Regions from separate parts of the Bradyrhizobium sp. T-1 genome, predicted to be linked through region 3. Evidence: predicted binding sites of a transcription regulator. Region 3 holds the regulator's gene; each other region holds the start of a gene.
What was found. The regulator LexA, encoded in region 3, represses DNA repair genes until DNA is damaged. The targets are predictions, from matches to a motif close to TGTTCNNNNTGTGTTCNG.
Positions count from the first base shown of each region.

Region 1: recA (recombinase RecA) is a predicted target of LexA. The motif match lies at 1,437-1,454, and genes of this name have one in related genera.
Region 2: ACWAT4_RS30580 (DUF3072 domain-containing protein) is a predicted target of LexA. The motif match lies at 1,266-1,283, and genes of this name have one in related genera.
Region 4: ACWAT4_RS31860 (PA0069 family radical SAM protein) is a predicted target of LexA. The motif match lies at 2,062-2,079, and genes of this name have one in related genera.

Region 1 is NZ_CM132115.1:3,181,469-3,185,165, forward strand. Features, by position in the region: gene ACWAT4_RS15145 (DUF6894 family protein) at 697-933, opposite strand; gene ACWAT4_RS15150 (hypothetical protein) at 1,049-1,255, opposite strand; gene recA (recombinase RecA) at 1,547-2,635, shown strand; gene ACWAT4_RS15160 (hypothetical protein) at 2,807-3,193, shown strand; gene ACWAT4_RS15165 (hypothetical protein) at 3,251-3,697, shown strand, end outside.
Region 2 is NZ_CM132115.1:6,376,181-6,379,877, forward strand. Features, by position in the region: gene ACWAT4_RS30555 (hypothetical protein) at 1-96, shown strand, start outside; gene ACWAT4_RS30560 (hypothetical protein) at 190-423, shown strand; gene ACWAT4_RS30565 (hypothetical protein) at 503-703, opposite strand; gene ACWAT4_RS30570 (hypothetical protein) at 739-948, opposite strand; gene ACWAT4_RS30575 (hypothetical protein) at 983-1,204, opposite strand; gene ACWAT4_RS30580 (DUF3072 domain-containing protein) at 1,320-1,514, shown strand; gene ACWAT4_RS30585 (DUF6496 domain-containing protein) at 1,584-1,853, shown strand; gene ACWAT4_RS30590 (hypothetical protein) at 1,864-2,226, opposite strand; gene ACWAT4_RS30595 (Do family serine endopeptidase) at 2,491-3,697, opposite strand, start outside.
Region 3 is NZ_CM132115.1:3,966,873-3,970,569, forward strand. Features, by position in the region: gene ACWAT4_RS19030 (ComEC/Rec2 family competence protein) at 1-310, shown strand, start outside; gene ACWAT4_RS19035 (hypothetical protein) at 321-755, opposite strand; gene ACWAT4_RS19040 (hypothetical protein) at 952-1,149, opposite strand; gene lexA (transcriptional repressor LexA) at 1,327-2,028, opposite strand; gene ACWAT4_RS19050 (molybdopterin molybdotransferase MoeA) at 2,205-3,416, opposite strand; gene ACWAT4_RS19055 (helix-turn-helix transcriptional regulator) at 3,537-3,697, opposite strand, start outside.
Region 4 is NZ_CM132115.1:6,646,749-6,650,445, reverse strand. Features, by position in the region: gene ACWAT4_RS31865 (phosphoketolase family protein) at 1-1,891, opposite strand, end outside; gene ACWAT4_RS31860 (PA0069 family radical SAM protein) at 2,101-3,276, shown strand; gene ACWAT4_RS31855 (VOC family protein) at 3,301-3,697, shown strand, end outside.

The DNA.
Region 1 (3,697 bases), 790 kb from region 3:
AGATGGGCAACCTTTCTTCTTCGCCTCGCGCCGTTTGTCGCGCCGCCTTGATGGTTTATTTTTTCGTGAAGCCGCATTTGTCGGTCGTTGTCACCCAGCATCCAGTGGCTCGGCAATGAGCCAACCTAGCCGCGATGGTCGTATTGCATCGCTGCAGGTCAAAACCCATGCCCTTGCAGGTTATCTGCGCTTCGGCGGCCCGAGCGCTGCACGATTGCGTTTGGGCCAAGGCAGATGAGAAGGCAGACGAAAAAGAAAACGCCAGAAATATAATTCCAAGAGCAGTCGCAATTTTCATTGGTCGCCCCCTTAAAGTTGTTGTTCCAATCGGGGAACCATATCGCGGTCACAATCCGCTAACCACCGGACCGGGACACCTCTGGCCAAATGCGGACAGCACCCCAATTCCGGTGCTGTTCTAATTCGGACGGCGATTTCGGGAAATTAGGACACTGAGAAATTTACGGGGGATGGAGCAAAAAACGCCGCCCGCTTAAATCTATCGCGGACGGCGGCTTTCCAGCCCCGGGGGGATGGATGCAAAACCCCGGCAGGGATTAGTCTGCACAGCGCGTGCCAAGGTTCATGTCCCGGAGAGAGACATCTGCAGGGGCGGAGCGAGGACATTGAAACGAAGTCCACAGATTCACTTGAATGCGTGGACCCAAATGAGGGAGGCCGCCAACTGAGGCGGCCTTAATGCTTGGTGCTCGCGTTCCGATGGATGATGGAAACGCAGAACAACCGTGCAGTCGTCGAGCGTACTTCCACAGCCAGATCTGGCCGCTCGCCTTTGAAGACGGATTCCTTGGCGATCCCGGTCAGTGTTTGCATCGCTTCGGCTTCGGCGGCTTTGAGATTGGGCAGGCGCAGACCTTCCTCGTCTGCAAAGAACTCGTGGCCACTTTGGATGTCAAAGAAATAGCGTTCCATCAAGGCGCTCCATCGTCGTGTAGGCGGGAGCGCAATCAGTCTCTCTGCCACCGATGCCTACGGGCGGAGCCTCGATCGGTGATGGGACGACAATAAGCCGGCTGGCAGATGGTTGCTAGAACGACTCTGGTGGCTGCAAGCCGGGCGATCTCAGCCATTCGCTCATGTGAGCGCCGGTTTCGGCCTGTCTGGCTTTGCGGAGGGCATCCTCACGCTGAGGACCTGGGGGGAGGGATTTGGCCTTTTCTCGGAGGCGTTCGGCTTCTTGGGCAAGGCGGTCTTCAAGCGAAAGGGTCTGTTTGAAACGGCGGCGTTTCGACATGACGCAACCTCGTGGCTCCGGGTCCTAACCGTTGGGTTCGAGTATCTGCGAAGCTTAATATGCAGGCGAGGCGGCTTCAGTTCCAAAGTGAACACTTCAACTTGGGACACTTGGCGGCAGATGCGGGCAGCGCCCAAATTCTGGTGCCGGCCAAGGTCAGCGCCCAACCCAACCCTTTCAAAAGAACATATTGCGAACATGGAACAGATCGTGTACATTGCTTTTATCGACGACCCGCCGCGCCAACCGTTTGTCCCGCACCCGAATCCTCGCCATAAGGAGCACGACCCAATGTCCACCACTGCCCTGCGTATCGTCGAAGGATCTTCCATGGACAAGAGTAAAGCTCTGGCTGCCGCGCTCTCCCAGATCGAGCGCCAGTTCGGCAAGGGCTCGGTAATGAAGCTCGGTAAGAACGACCGTTCGATGGACATCGAGGCGGTGTCCTCCGGCTCGCTCGGGCTCGATATCGCGCTCGGCATCGGCGGCCTGCCCAAGGGGCGTATCGTCGAGATCTACGGGCCGGAATCCTCAGGCAAGACCACGCTGGCGCTGCACACGGTGGCGGAAGCGCAGAAGAAGGGCGGCATCTGCGCCTTCATCGACGCCGAGCACGCGCTCGACCCGGTCTATGCCCGCAAGCTCGGCGTCAATATCGACGAGCTCCTGATCTCCCAGCCCGACACCGGCGAGCAGGCGCTGGAAATCTGCGACACGCTGGTGCGCTCGAGTGCGGTGGACGTGCTGGTGGTCGATTCGGTTGCGGCGCTGGTGCCGAAGGCCGAGCTCGAAGGCGAGATGGGCGATGCGCTGCCGGGCCTGCAGGCCCGCCTGATGAGCCAGGCGCTGCGTAAGCTCACGGCCTCGATCAACAAATCCAACACCATGGTGATCTTCATCAACCAGATCCGCATGAAGATCGGTGTGATGTACGGCTCGCCCGAAACCACGACCGGCGGTAACGCGCTGAAGTTTTATGCTTCCGTCCGCCTCGATATCCGCCGCATCGGCGCGATCAAGGAGCGCGACGAAGTGGTCGGCAACACCACCCGCGTCAAGGTGGTGAAGAACAAGCTGGCACCGCCGTTCAAGCAGGTCGAGTTCGACATCATGTATGGCGAGGGCGTCTCCAAGATGGGCGAGATCCTCGATCTCGGCGTCAAGGCCGGTATCGTCGAGAAGTCCGGCGCCTGGTTCTCCTATGACAGCCAGCGTCTCGGCCAGGGCCGCGAGAACTCGAAAGCGTTCCTGAAGGCCAACCCCGACATCACCGCCAAGATCGAAACCGCGATCCGCCAGAACTCCGGCCTGATCTCCGAGCAGATTTTGGCCGGCACGCCCGAGAGCGACGCCGACGGCGAGGAGCCGGCGGACGAGTAAGCCGTACCAGTAGAGTTTCGCGAGGAGCGGGCGCTGAGGACGTTGAGTTGCCGACGTCGTCAGTGCCCGTTTCTTTTTGCGTCGTGGTGATCGGGTGGCGTGATGAAACGTCTGATCTTGACCGGCTGTGGCGCTACGGCGCTGCGTTGACGAAGCCTTGAGGCTACAGGCATGAAGCGGATCCTGGAATTGATCGCGCCGGCCGATGTGTCGCCCTTTGAAGTGTTCCAGGGGTATCAGAAGGGTAACGCACGGCGCGTCTTCGACTATTGGGAAGTTGGAGCGTTGCTTGATGGGCTCGCCCGGTGCGAGAGGCCGGCGGTCGCAGGACTGGATGAAGGCCCGGTTTCACTGGAGATGCACAACGATTCAATCCGTTTCGATCGGTACAAGCGGTCGCAATTATCGCTGACCGGGTTCGGCAAGGCGATGCTGGGAGGTGACCAGAGTTTTCGCCGGCACAACCGGATTGATCGCTGGTGGGGCGGCACCCACCTGACCAACGAGCGGCTCTGGCGATGGGACCCAGAGACCCGCTCGCTTGTTGCGCCTGGATGATGTTTACGTGTTCGCTCAACATGTTCTTGTCTTGCGTATCAATTTTGAGAGGCGATAGTGTCCCATTTGATCCTGACGACGAACGATCGCGCTGAGGCCACGCTTCGCCAGACGCTTCTCGCGAACGTCGTGCTTGGACTCCGTCCACGCTTCGTCTCGAGGAAATTGCCGTCCGAGGAGCGGCTTCTGATAGGGCTGGAGCGCCGATCGGAAAAGCACTGCAATCCCGGCGATCATTGGCTCGATGACGTCTGTCGCGGCGCGCTCGACGGTTTCGGAACGCGCGATATCGGGTTCTTCGAGCTGTGTGCGAAGTTCGACTCGATTGAAATATGGGTCGACCCTCAAGCCAACGATCAGCTTGTACTGGTCTGGCTGCTGGACCTTCTTCGCCCCTACAAAGAGATCACGACGAAGCTGAGTCTGGTGCACACAGACGATCAGGTTGCGAACTATGCTCCCGAGTCTGTCGCAAAATGGAAGCTGCCGGCCTTCAGGGTGACC
Region 2 (3,697 bases), 2.4 Mb from region 3:
GCGTTGGTTTTTGTCGGCACGATGGTGACGACGTTTGCCATCGGCTCAACGCTGACGGGCGTCGTGTTCATCCTCGACGAAGACAAGGAATCTTGAATCGCACGCGAAACGATCCGACGCTTTGTTCGGAACTCCTGGGACAAATGGCGGTTGGCTGCCTGCGTCAATTCAACTCAGGGAGTTCCCCACATGAAGACGATCAAGCTCGCTCTTGCCGTGATGTTGGCAACCGGCCTTGCCGCCGCGCCGTTCGCGGCTGAAGCAAAGTCGCACAAGAAGCACCACGCCTCCATGTCGCAGACCACGACGGGCGCCAACATGAAGAAGACCGTTCCGCCCGACGCGTCCGGACAGGGCGGAGCCGGCCCCGGCAGCGATCAGGGCGGCAGCATGACCAAGCCCCAGAACGGAATGAGCAAGTAAGGACGGGTTCACCGCAATGAGGAGCCCCGCGGCCACGCGGGGCTTTTTGCGACAGCCACGTCGCGCCGGCAGCGGAGCTCTAGCGCCACATCGTCGGTGCACGGATCAGAGCGTCACGCGCGACCTGTCGCAGATCTTGCACGGCGTGGCGATTTGTCTGTGCGGCCTTACGCAGCCTCGCAGCGACACGCTCGCGCGTCGTCGTATCCGACAGAGGAATTTCCGCGCAGACTTCATCAAGAACCGCTCGCAGCAGGGCGGCCATTTCGGCATCCGGCATGGACGAGCTCCGGCATGTCGCGTTGCGCGACCGCTTTAGCTGCGTCGGATGTCAGTGATGTTCAGGCCGCTGCCTGCGGAGCCCGTCTTCACGAGTTGATCGAGCTGGGCCCGCTTGCGCGCGATCAGCAGTTGGGCCGCTGCATCATCGAGACCCTCACGCTGCAATTGCCGGATCGCGGAGCCCAATTCAAGGATCTCGGCGCGCAGCTTCAGGATCCGGTAGGTGTCCGGGTCTTCCTCCACCGCCCGCCTCCCTCTGCCGCGTGCGTGACCTATCTCAGCGGCGCGCGGCCACACCGGCCGGCCCGATCTCGTTCTTCAAGGGACGAAGACGCACGCGGTCGCGAATATCGGGCAATACTTCGCCCCCGCCTGCAGCCTTCCATTCGCCGATCAACAGGTTGATTTTCCGGCGCAGATCCATCTGCGCCCGAGCCCGTTCGGTGCAGTCGCGATCACGGTTGATGAGATCGCGTACAGACGCCTCCACATCGGCCATCTCCAGCCTCAAGGCGCTGATTTTACGTCGAATTTCATTAATTCTGTTGTCCATGGCTTGTTAGAACAAAATAAGAACATATAGTCAAGCCACGAATTCAGGACGGAGAACGAACATGCAGGTTCAGGGTAAATACGACGCCAAGGCTTTTCTCATGGAGCAGATGACCCGGGCGCAGGGGCTGCGGCTGAAACGGCTGAGCGAAGAGGCTTACCAGCCGGCGCAATATGATCGAGGCTTGTCCTCTGCCGAAGCCGCGCGCCGCATCCAGGTGCTGGAGGCGGAGATCGAGCTCGCGAACTCATTCTGAGGCGCGCGGCAGCTTTTGGAACGTTGCGTCAGCCCTCCTGTTCTCTTCCGAGGTCAAGGGAGAGAGTTGATGGCACGCAAGGCAAAGAAGCGCCGCTATTCGCGCAGCTCCGGCGATGATGTCGAGCGCGAGATGCGGCGTTACAAGAAAGGCACCGCCAAGAGCGGACGGGGCGGTCGCGGCGGACCCGTGAAGAGCCGCAAGCAGGCGATTGCGATCGGCCTCTCTGAGGCGCGCAAGAAGGGCAAGAAGGTCCCGAAGAAGTCGTCGAAGCGAAAGACGTCCAAGAAAAAGACCACCAAGAAAAAGAGCTCGAAGCGCAAATCCACCAAGCGATAGCGCCGACCTGTCAGATCATGCTGCCGGGCATGAAGCAGCGGATCGAAACGCCGAACGCCGTCTTGACCGGCCAGACCATGGTGCGACCGGCGCGGTTCGGCTCAGTGATCACGGCTTCGTCGGGGACATCGACCCACTCCCCATCGATACGGACCCGATAATGACCATTATGGGAGTCCCAATCAGGATCGGCCACGGCAACGCCGTCGGCGTCCGAGCAGCACGGACCGAGATGGCTGCGCAGGCTATCGAACCAGGGCTTCAGCGGTGAGTCGGCGAAGCGGCCGTCATCGCGTCCCAGGGCACTTCCGGTCGACATCACGAGCGGCGCCGCGAGCAGCGCAAGCTTCAGCGAGAGCTTCAATCGATCCATGTCGGCACCGATCAAATGCGGACCACCGGCCGGTTCCACAAAGCAGCCGGACGTCCGAAGTTCCACTCCTGCAACTGCCTCGGCGCCGTCATTGCCGCCAAAGCGATTCCGAAGTCTGACGAGCGAACGCGGCTTTTTCGGACGAACCTGTCATCATTGCTGCCGTTAACGAGAATGTTATCGGTGCCCTGTGGGTATCTCGCGGTCGCGCACGAAAAAGGCGGCCCGCGGGCCGCCTTTTGAATTTGCTGCAGGATTGAGCGATCAGGCGAGCGGCACCGCGACGAACCGGGTCGCCTCCGCGTTCTTCACCTGCAACAGCACGCTGCTCTTGCCGGACGATTTGGCCTGCGCCAGCTCGGAACGGACGTCGCCGACATTGGCGACCGCCTTGCCGCCGACATTGAGGATGACGTCGCCGGTCTGGATGCCGTGCTGCGCCGCCGGCCCCTGCGGGTCGACCTCGGTCACCACGACGCCCTTCTGCCCGGCCCCCTGGACGTCGCCAGCCGGCGCCAGGCTGAGGCCGAGGCGCGGCGTGCCGGGGGCCTGCTGCGTCTTGCCGTCGTCAGCCTTGTCGCCTCCTTTGGCTTGCCGCTCGTTCGGCAGTTCGCCGAGCGCGAGCGTCACCGTCTTGGTGTCGCCCTTGTGGACGACGTCGAGCTTCACGGACGTACCCGGCGCCAGCGTGGCGATGGTGCGGGCGAGATCGCGGGAGTCCTTGATCGCGGTGCCGTTGACGGCGGTGATGACGTCGCCCGCCTCGATGCCGGCCCTCGCCGCCGGGCTACCATCCTGCGGGTTGTCCACGATCGCGCCGCGTGCCGCCTTCAGGCCAAGACTATCGGCGATCTCCGCAGTCACCGGCTGCACCTGCACGCCGAGCCAGCCGCGGGTAACGGCCCCCTTGTCCTTCAGCTGCGCGATGACGAGCTTTGCGGTCGAGGCCGGAATGTCGAAGCCGATGCCGACCGAGCCGCCCGACGGCGAGAAGATCGCGGTGTTCACGCCAATTACGTTGCCGTTCATGTCGAAGGCCGGACCGCCGGAATTGCCCTTGTTGATCGGTGCATCAATCTGGATGAAGTCGTCATAGGGACCATTGCCGATGTCGCGGCCGTTCGCCGAGACAATGCCGGCGGTCACGGTGCCGCCGAGGCCGAAGGGATTGCCGACCGCAACCACCCAATCGCCGATCCGCGCCTTCTGGTCAGCGAATTTGACGAACGGAAAGTCCTTCTTGCCGTCGACCTTGATCAGCGCGAGATCGGTCTTCGGATCAGTACCGACCACTTTCGCGGTGTAGATCGTGCCGTCGTCTGTCGTCACCTGCACGGACTCGGCATGGTCGACGACATGGTTGTTGGTCACGGCATAACCGTCGGCCGAGATGAAGAAGCCGGACCCCTCGCCCGTGATCATCTGGTGACGCTGGCGCGGCATGCCGTTCATGCCACCCGGAAAGCGGAAC
Region 3 (3,697 bases):
GCTGCGCATCGACGCACTGGCCGACGATTGCAGCCGTGCCGCGCTGGTGGTGACAGCCAGGCCCGCGCCGCCGGATTGCGCTGCGATGGTGGTCGATCGACCGCGTCTTGCGCGTCAGGGTGCACTGGCGCTGACGCAGCGTGGTGACGGTTTTGCGATTGCGGCGGTGAAGGCGAGAGGCGCAAATCGCCCCTGGTCGCCGGCGGCGGCCGGCGATGGAGAATTCGAACAGACCCTCATGCCACGATCGACAGCTCCGCGCGCCAAAGACGCAACACCATCGGAGGCCGACCTTCAGGCCGAGGATTAAGGCCGTTGTCTCAGCCGATCGGCAGACGCGGGGGCGTCGTGCGGTTGTCGGCGATCACGCGCGGCTTCTGCTCGCGCTCGCCGAGCGGCTGGGTCACCGGCAGTTGCAGCACGGTCGCGCGCTGGCCTTCGACCAGCTGCGTCACCAGCACGTATTTGCCGTCGGGGAATTCGATCGCGTCGTGATGACGATCGGGAATGTGCGGATCGATCTTGCCGAACTTGCCGACGCGCGAGTTGACAGTGCGGGTCCAGATCCAGCGATTATCGTAGCGGACGTTGTCGGCGAAGGCGAGCTCCGTTCCCGGAAGGAGGCAGACCGCGACCGACATGTCGGCTTCGGAGGCGAAGCCGCGCGTCGAGGTGCCGCGGAAGGTTGTCGTGACGATCGTCTCGCCCACTTCTGCGGGGCGCGTCGCGACAGCGTGCAGGCTGTAGTCACACATCGGGGTGCTCCTCAATCAGGATAGCGACCCACGCCTCTGTCTCGGACGCGCAGGCCCCTATCAGAGTGGAAGCCTGCGATCTTATGCTTGTTTGTGGGCAAATCTGCGGCTCGCATCCGCAGCGCGCGATCACATTATCTTTTTCAAATGCACGAGGAACAAAGCCTGCTCTCGCGCATTCGGAGAGCGCGTTGCCTCAGCGGCCAGCAGGTGCCGACCAGCCCGAATATTGCCAGCCCGGTTGCGACGGCTGCTCGACGGCGTTGCGGGCGTTGCGGAATTGCTCGCTCGTCGCCTGCGGTGCCTTGCGGGCGTGGTGCTGCGCAGCCAAGGCCTGCGACGCTGATGCTGCGATCAGCGCCATCGCGACGGTGCTCAAAATGATCTTGCGCATGGTGGTCTCCTCGGTCTCTCAAAGGCCTGCGAAGCGACGCGTGCTTCGTTGCGGCGTACCGAGGATGTCGCGCTGGAGAGGGGACCGGATAATCTGTGCAAAACCAGAAAGACTATCCAGCCGGAGCGGACAATCGTCCGCTCCAATCGTTGATCGCGGTCGTCGATCGCGACGCGCTCAATACTTCCGGTACAGCCCGATCAGCTTGCCCTGGATCTTCACCCGGTTGGGCGGAAGGATGCGCACCTCATAGGCCGCATTGGCAGGCTCAAGTGCAATCGAGGCGCCGCGGCGGCGGAAGCGCTTCAGCGTGGCCTCTTCGTCGTCGATCAGGGCCACCACGATATCGCCGGTGTCGCAGCTCTCGTTGCGCTGGATCAGCGCCATGTCGCCATCGAGAATGCCGGCATCGACCATCGAATCGCCGCGTACTTCGAGCGCGTAGTGCTCGCCAGCCCCGAGCATGTCCGGCGGGACGCTGATGGTGTGGCTGCGGGTCTGCAAGGCCTCGATCGGCGTACCGGCCGCGATCCGACCCATCACGGGCACTGCAACCGGGCGTTCGCCCTCGTCGGCGGGTGGACTCGAGGTCGTGCGCACCTTGCCGAGGTTGCCCTCGATGACGCTCGGCGTGAAGCCGCGGCGGTTGCCGGCGGCGGCCTGGAGCTCGGGCAGCTTGATCACTTCGATCGCGCGGGCGCGGTTCGGCAGGCGCCGGATGAAGCCACGCTCCTCGAGCGCGGTGATCAGGCGATGGATGCCTGATTTCGAGCGCAGATCGAGCGCGTCCTTCATCTCGTCGAAGGAGGGCGGCACGCCGCTTTCCTTCAACCGCTCGCTGATGAACCGCAGGAGCTCGTACTGTTTGCGCGTTAACATCTCGACCAAAATCCCCCGGTTGATGTCGTTCGATTCCGAGACGCTGAGTTCAGCGATAAGCCGCTACATGCTCGAAACAAATCATGAACGGACACTATATGTTCGATACATGTTCCGCAACTGCTTAATTTACCGTGAACGCGACAAAGTTCGCGGAACGGTTGCGAACGAAGCGGTCAGGCGGGCAGTCGCAGCACCTCGCAAGGCGTGCCCGTCGCGGCCTTCGGCGCAAACGGCGGGCGCACGAGAAGTGCCTGTGCCGCAGCGAGATTCGCAAGCAGCGAGGAGTCCTGGTGATCGACGGGGACGACGACGAGCGTGCCGTCGTCGCGCATGTCGAGGCGCGCGCGCAGATAATCCTCGCGCTGGTCGTTGGCGCCGACATCGCGGCCGAGCACGGCGCGTTCGCGACGGTGATGAACCGCGGAGCGACCTGAGAGCGCGCGAATCAGCGGCACCATGAACAGGAAGGCGCACACATAGGACGACACGGGATTGCCGGGCAGTCCGATCACCCGCATCGGCCCGAGCTGGCCGTTCATCATCGGCTTGCCCGGCCGCATCGCAATCTTCCAGAACGCCATCGCGGTGCCTTCTTCCCTCAGCGCCTGCTGCACCAGATCGTGGTCACCGACTGAGGCGCCGCCGGTCGTGATCAGGATGTCGGCACCGGATTCGCGCGCACGGCGGATGCCGGCGGTGGTGGCGGCAAGCGTGTCGGCGGCAACGCCGAGGTCGACGGTATCGGCGCCCTCGCTGCGGGCGAGCGCATGCAGGGCGTAGCCGTTGGAATAGACGATCTGGCCATGGCCGGGCGTTGAGCCCGGCATCACCAGCTCGTCGCCGGTGGCGAGAATCGCGACCTTCGGGCGGCGGCGAACGGCAAGCTGCGGGTGGTTCATGCCGGCGGCGAGCGCGACGTCGCGCTCGGTCAGCCGCGCGCCCTTGCGCAAGAGCACGTCACCCTCGCGGAAGTCGATACCGGCAGGGCGGATGTGCCGTCCGGCGATGGCGGCTTCCCTGATCACGATGCGTCTGCCGTCGGCGACCGTGTCCTCCTGGATCACGACGGCGTCCGCGCCATCGGGAACGACGCCGCCGGTGAAGATCCGGACCGCTTCGCCCGCGCCGACAGTTCCTGCGTAAGGGCGGCCGGCTGCGACCTCGCCAATGACGGTCAGCTGCGCGTCGACCTTTGCCGCATCGGCCGCGCGGACGGCATAGCCATCCATCGCTGACATCGCCTGTGGCGGTTGCGTCCGCCGCGCCGCGACATCGCGCGCGAGCACGCGATGAAAGGCCTCATCGAGCGAGACTGATTCTTCGGCCAGCGGCTCTGCACCGGCGAGCACGGCGGCAAGCGCATCGGATACCGGCATCAGGGCCACAGTGAACTCCTGCTACAAATCGAGTGATTTGGTCGGCAAGGTTCTAGCCGAGCGAAGGGGCTGAGGCAAAACACCGCGAGATCACGTGCAACACGCGCGCCTGCCTTCGTCGAAGGAGATTTATTTCTGCAGCATGAGCCGCACCAGCTCGGCCTGCCGGGTGACACCGGTCTTGTCGAAAATCTTCGACAGATGGCTGCGCGCGGTTCCATCGGTGATGCCGAGGCGCTCCGCCGTGGCCCTGCGGCCGCCGCCCTTGACGATCTCCAGCGCGAACGCGG
Region 4 (3,697 bases), 2.7 Mb from region 3:
CGGCGCAGGCCATCACCACGTCGGGCTCGCTGCCGGCGTCCTCGTTGCCGGCCCAGGTCCAGATGCCGATGCCGGCATCGCAATGCGTCGCCGCCTCCTGCATCGACAGCCATTGCGGCGCCGGCTGCTTGCCGGCAACGATGACGTTGATGCGATTGTACGTGCGCAGGCAGTGATCGGCGATCCACAAGAGCGTGTTGGCGTCCGGCGGGAAATAGATGCGGACGATATCGGCCTTCTTGTTGGCGACGAGATCGACGAATCCGGGATCCTGATGGCTGAAGCCGTTATGGTCCTGGCGCCAGACATGCGAGGTCAGGAGATAGTTGAGCGAGGCGATCGGTCGTCGCCATGGCAGGTGCCGCGTCACCTTGAGCCATTTGGCGTGCTGGTTGAACATGGAATCCACGATGTGGATGAAGGCCTCGTAGCAGGAGAAGAAGCCGTGGCGGCCGGTGAGCAGGTAGCCCTCGAGCCAGCCCTGGCAAAGATGCTCGCTCAAGACTTCCATCACGCGGCCGTCTTGCGCGAGATGCACGTCGTAAGGTTCGATCGGCTCCATCCAGACGCGCTCGGTGGTGTCGAACACGGCATCGAGCCGGTTTGATGCGGTCTCGTCCGGGCCCATGATGCGGAAGTTGCGCTCCCGCGCGTTGAGGCGGATGACGTCGCGCAAGAATTTACCGAGCTCACGCGTCGCTTCGCCCGTGACACTGCCCGGCTGCGGCACGTCGAGCGCGAAGCTGCGAAAGTCCGGCAGCTTCAGCTCCTTCTTCAGCAGCCCGCCATTGGCATGCGGATTGGCGCCCATGCGCCTGTTCCCTTCGGGCGCGAGAGCCTGCAGTTCGGGGATGAGCGCGCCGTTCGTGTCGAACAGTTTTTCCGGCTCGTAGCTGCGCATCCAGTCCTCGAGAATCTTCAAATGCGCCGGGCTTTCGCGGCAGCCTGCAACGGGCACCTGGTGCGCGCGCCAAAAGCCTTCGACCTTCTTGCCGTCGACTTCCCTGGGGCCGGTCCAGCCCTTCGGGCTGCGCAGCACGATCATCGGCCAGCGCGGCCGCTCGACGCTCGTGCGTCCGTCGCGGGCGTGCTGCTGGATCGAGCGGATGCTGGCGATCGCGACGTCGAGCGCGTCGGCCATGGCCTGGTGCATCGGTTGCGGATCGTCGCCCTCGACGAACAGCGGCTCGTGGCCGAAGCCGCGGAAGAGATCGCGGATCTCGCTGTCGGGCATCCGGCCGAGCACGGTCGGGTTGGCGATCTTGTAGCCGTTGAGGTGGAGGATTGGCAGCACGGCGCCGTCATGTGCCGGGTTCAGGAACTTGTTGGAGTGCCAGGACGCCGCAAGCGGGCCGGTCTCGGCCTCCCCGTCGCCGACGACGCAGGCGACGATCAGGTCGGGATTGTCGAGCGCTGCGCCATAGGCGTGCACCAGCGCGTAGCCAAGTTCGCCGCCCTCGTGGATCGAGCCCGGCGTCTCCGGTGCCGCGTGGCTCGGAATGCCGCCCGGGAAGGAGAACTGCCTGAAAAGCTTCCGCAATCCGTCCGCATCGCGCGGGATGTTCGGATAGATCTCGCTGTAACTGCCTTCCAGATAGGTGTTGGCGACCATGCCCGGGCCGCCATGGCCGGGACCGCAGACATAGAGCACGCTGAGATCCTGCGCGCGGATGACACGGTTCAGGTGGGCATAGATGAAGTTCAGCCCGGGCGTCGTGCCCCAATGGCCGAGCAGGCGTGGCTTGATGTGTTCGGGCCGCAACGGCTCGCGCAGCAACGGGTTGTCCAGCAGATAGATTTGCCCGACCGAGAGATAATTCGCGGCGCGCCAGTAGCGATCGAGGAGATCGAGGTCGCCGCTCGCGGCGGCCGTTTTTCGTTGGATTGTCATGTTCCTGCCGACCTCCACCCAGCGATCGTCACCAACTTTGTTCCGTCACGATCGATCCTGTCGCGCATCAAACGAGATGGCCGTGACGGGCTTGTTGCGTGAGGTCAAAGGACCTTGCCTGAAATCTGGGCGGCTACTGTGCATGGGGTTGTTTTCGCGTTTTTCATTCTTGTTCTTGATTTGTTCCTTTGCCGTGCTATCATGCTTTCATGAGTCCAGCTTCTTCTTCTGCTCTCAAGCACCCGCCGGTCACGGCGCCCTCCGAGCCGGCGGGTGCGCCTTCTGATTTCCCCGCGGATTTTCCAGAACTTGGCGTCGTCATCGACCGCGCGCGCAGGCGAGGGCGGGGTGCACAGTCCAACGCTAGCGGCCGCTTTGAAGCCGAGGCGCGCGTCGCCTTCGACGATGGCTGGCTGAGCCTGGAAGAGCTGCCGCCGTTCAAGACGACGGTCGGCGTCGACACCTCGCGCAAGGTGATCACCCGCAACGAGTCTCCCGATATCGGCTTCGACCGTTCGATCAATCCTTATCGCGGCTGTGAGCATGGCTGCGTCTATTGCTTCGCGCGGCCGACGCATGCCTATCTCGGCCTGTCGCCGGGGCTCGACTTCGAGTCGAAGCTGTTCGTGAAGCCCGAGGCGCCGGCGCTGCTCGAGAAGGAACTCGCGGCGACCGGCTACGAGCCGCGGATGATCGCGATCGGCACCAACACCGACCCCTATCAGCCGATCGAGCGCGAGCGCAAAATCATGCGCGGCATTTTGGAGGTGCTGGAGCGCACCGGCCATCCTGTCGGCATCGTCACCAAATCCGCGCTGGTCGTGCGCGACATCGACATTCTGGCGCGCATGGCCAAGCGCAACCTCGCCAAGGTCGCGATCTCGGTGACCTCGCTCGATCCAAAGCTCGCGCGCACAATGGAGCCGCGGGCCTCCACGCCGCCGAAGCGGCTGGAGGCGCTGAAGCAGCTTTCGGAGGCCGGCATTCCGACCACGGTGATGGTCGCGCCCGTGATCCCAGCGCTGAACGATTCCGAGATCGAGCGCATTCTCGACGCCGCAGCCCATGCCGGCGTCAAGGAAGCCTCCTATGTGTTGTTGCGGCTTCCATTGGAAGTGCGGGATCTCTTCCGCGAATGGCTGATGGCGAACTATCCCGACCGCTATCGCCACGTCTTCACGCTGATTCGCGACATGCGCGGCGGTCGCGACTACGACTCGAAATGGGGCGAGCGGATGAAGGGTACGGGTCCGATGGCCTGGACCATCGGCCGCCGCTTTGAGATCGCCTGCGACAGGCTCGGCCTGAACAAGCGCCGCTCGAAGCTGACCACGGATCATTTTGCGCGGCCGAAGCAGAACGGCGAGCAGCTCAGCCTGTTCTAGGGCGCGGAGCGAACGAGGTGTGTGATGCGTAAGGAACTGCCGGCCCCGGTACCACGACTGACGGTGGTCACGCTCGGCGTGAGTGATATCCGCACCAGCATTGCTTTCTATGCCGCGCTCGGTTTCTCGCGCCGGCTGAAGGCGACCGGCGAGGCCGTGGCGTTCTTCGAGACCGGCGGTCCGGTGCTCGGCCTGTTTCCCTGGGACCAGCTCGCGGCCGATGCCAAGCTGCCGGACAATCCGAGGCCAACAACCTTCCGCGGGGTGACGCTCGCCTGGAACTGCGCCACGCGCGAGGAAGTCGATGCGGTGCTGGCCTTCGCACTCGGCAAGGGCGCGAAGCTGCTGAAGGCCGCGCATGAGACCGATTACGGCGGCTATTCCGGCTATTTTGCCGATCCCGACGGCCATCCCTGGGAGG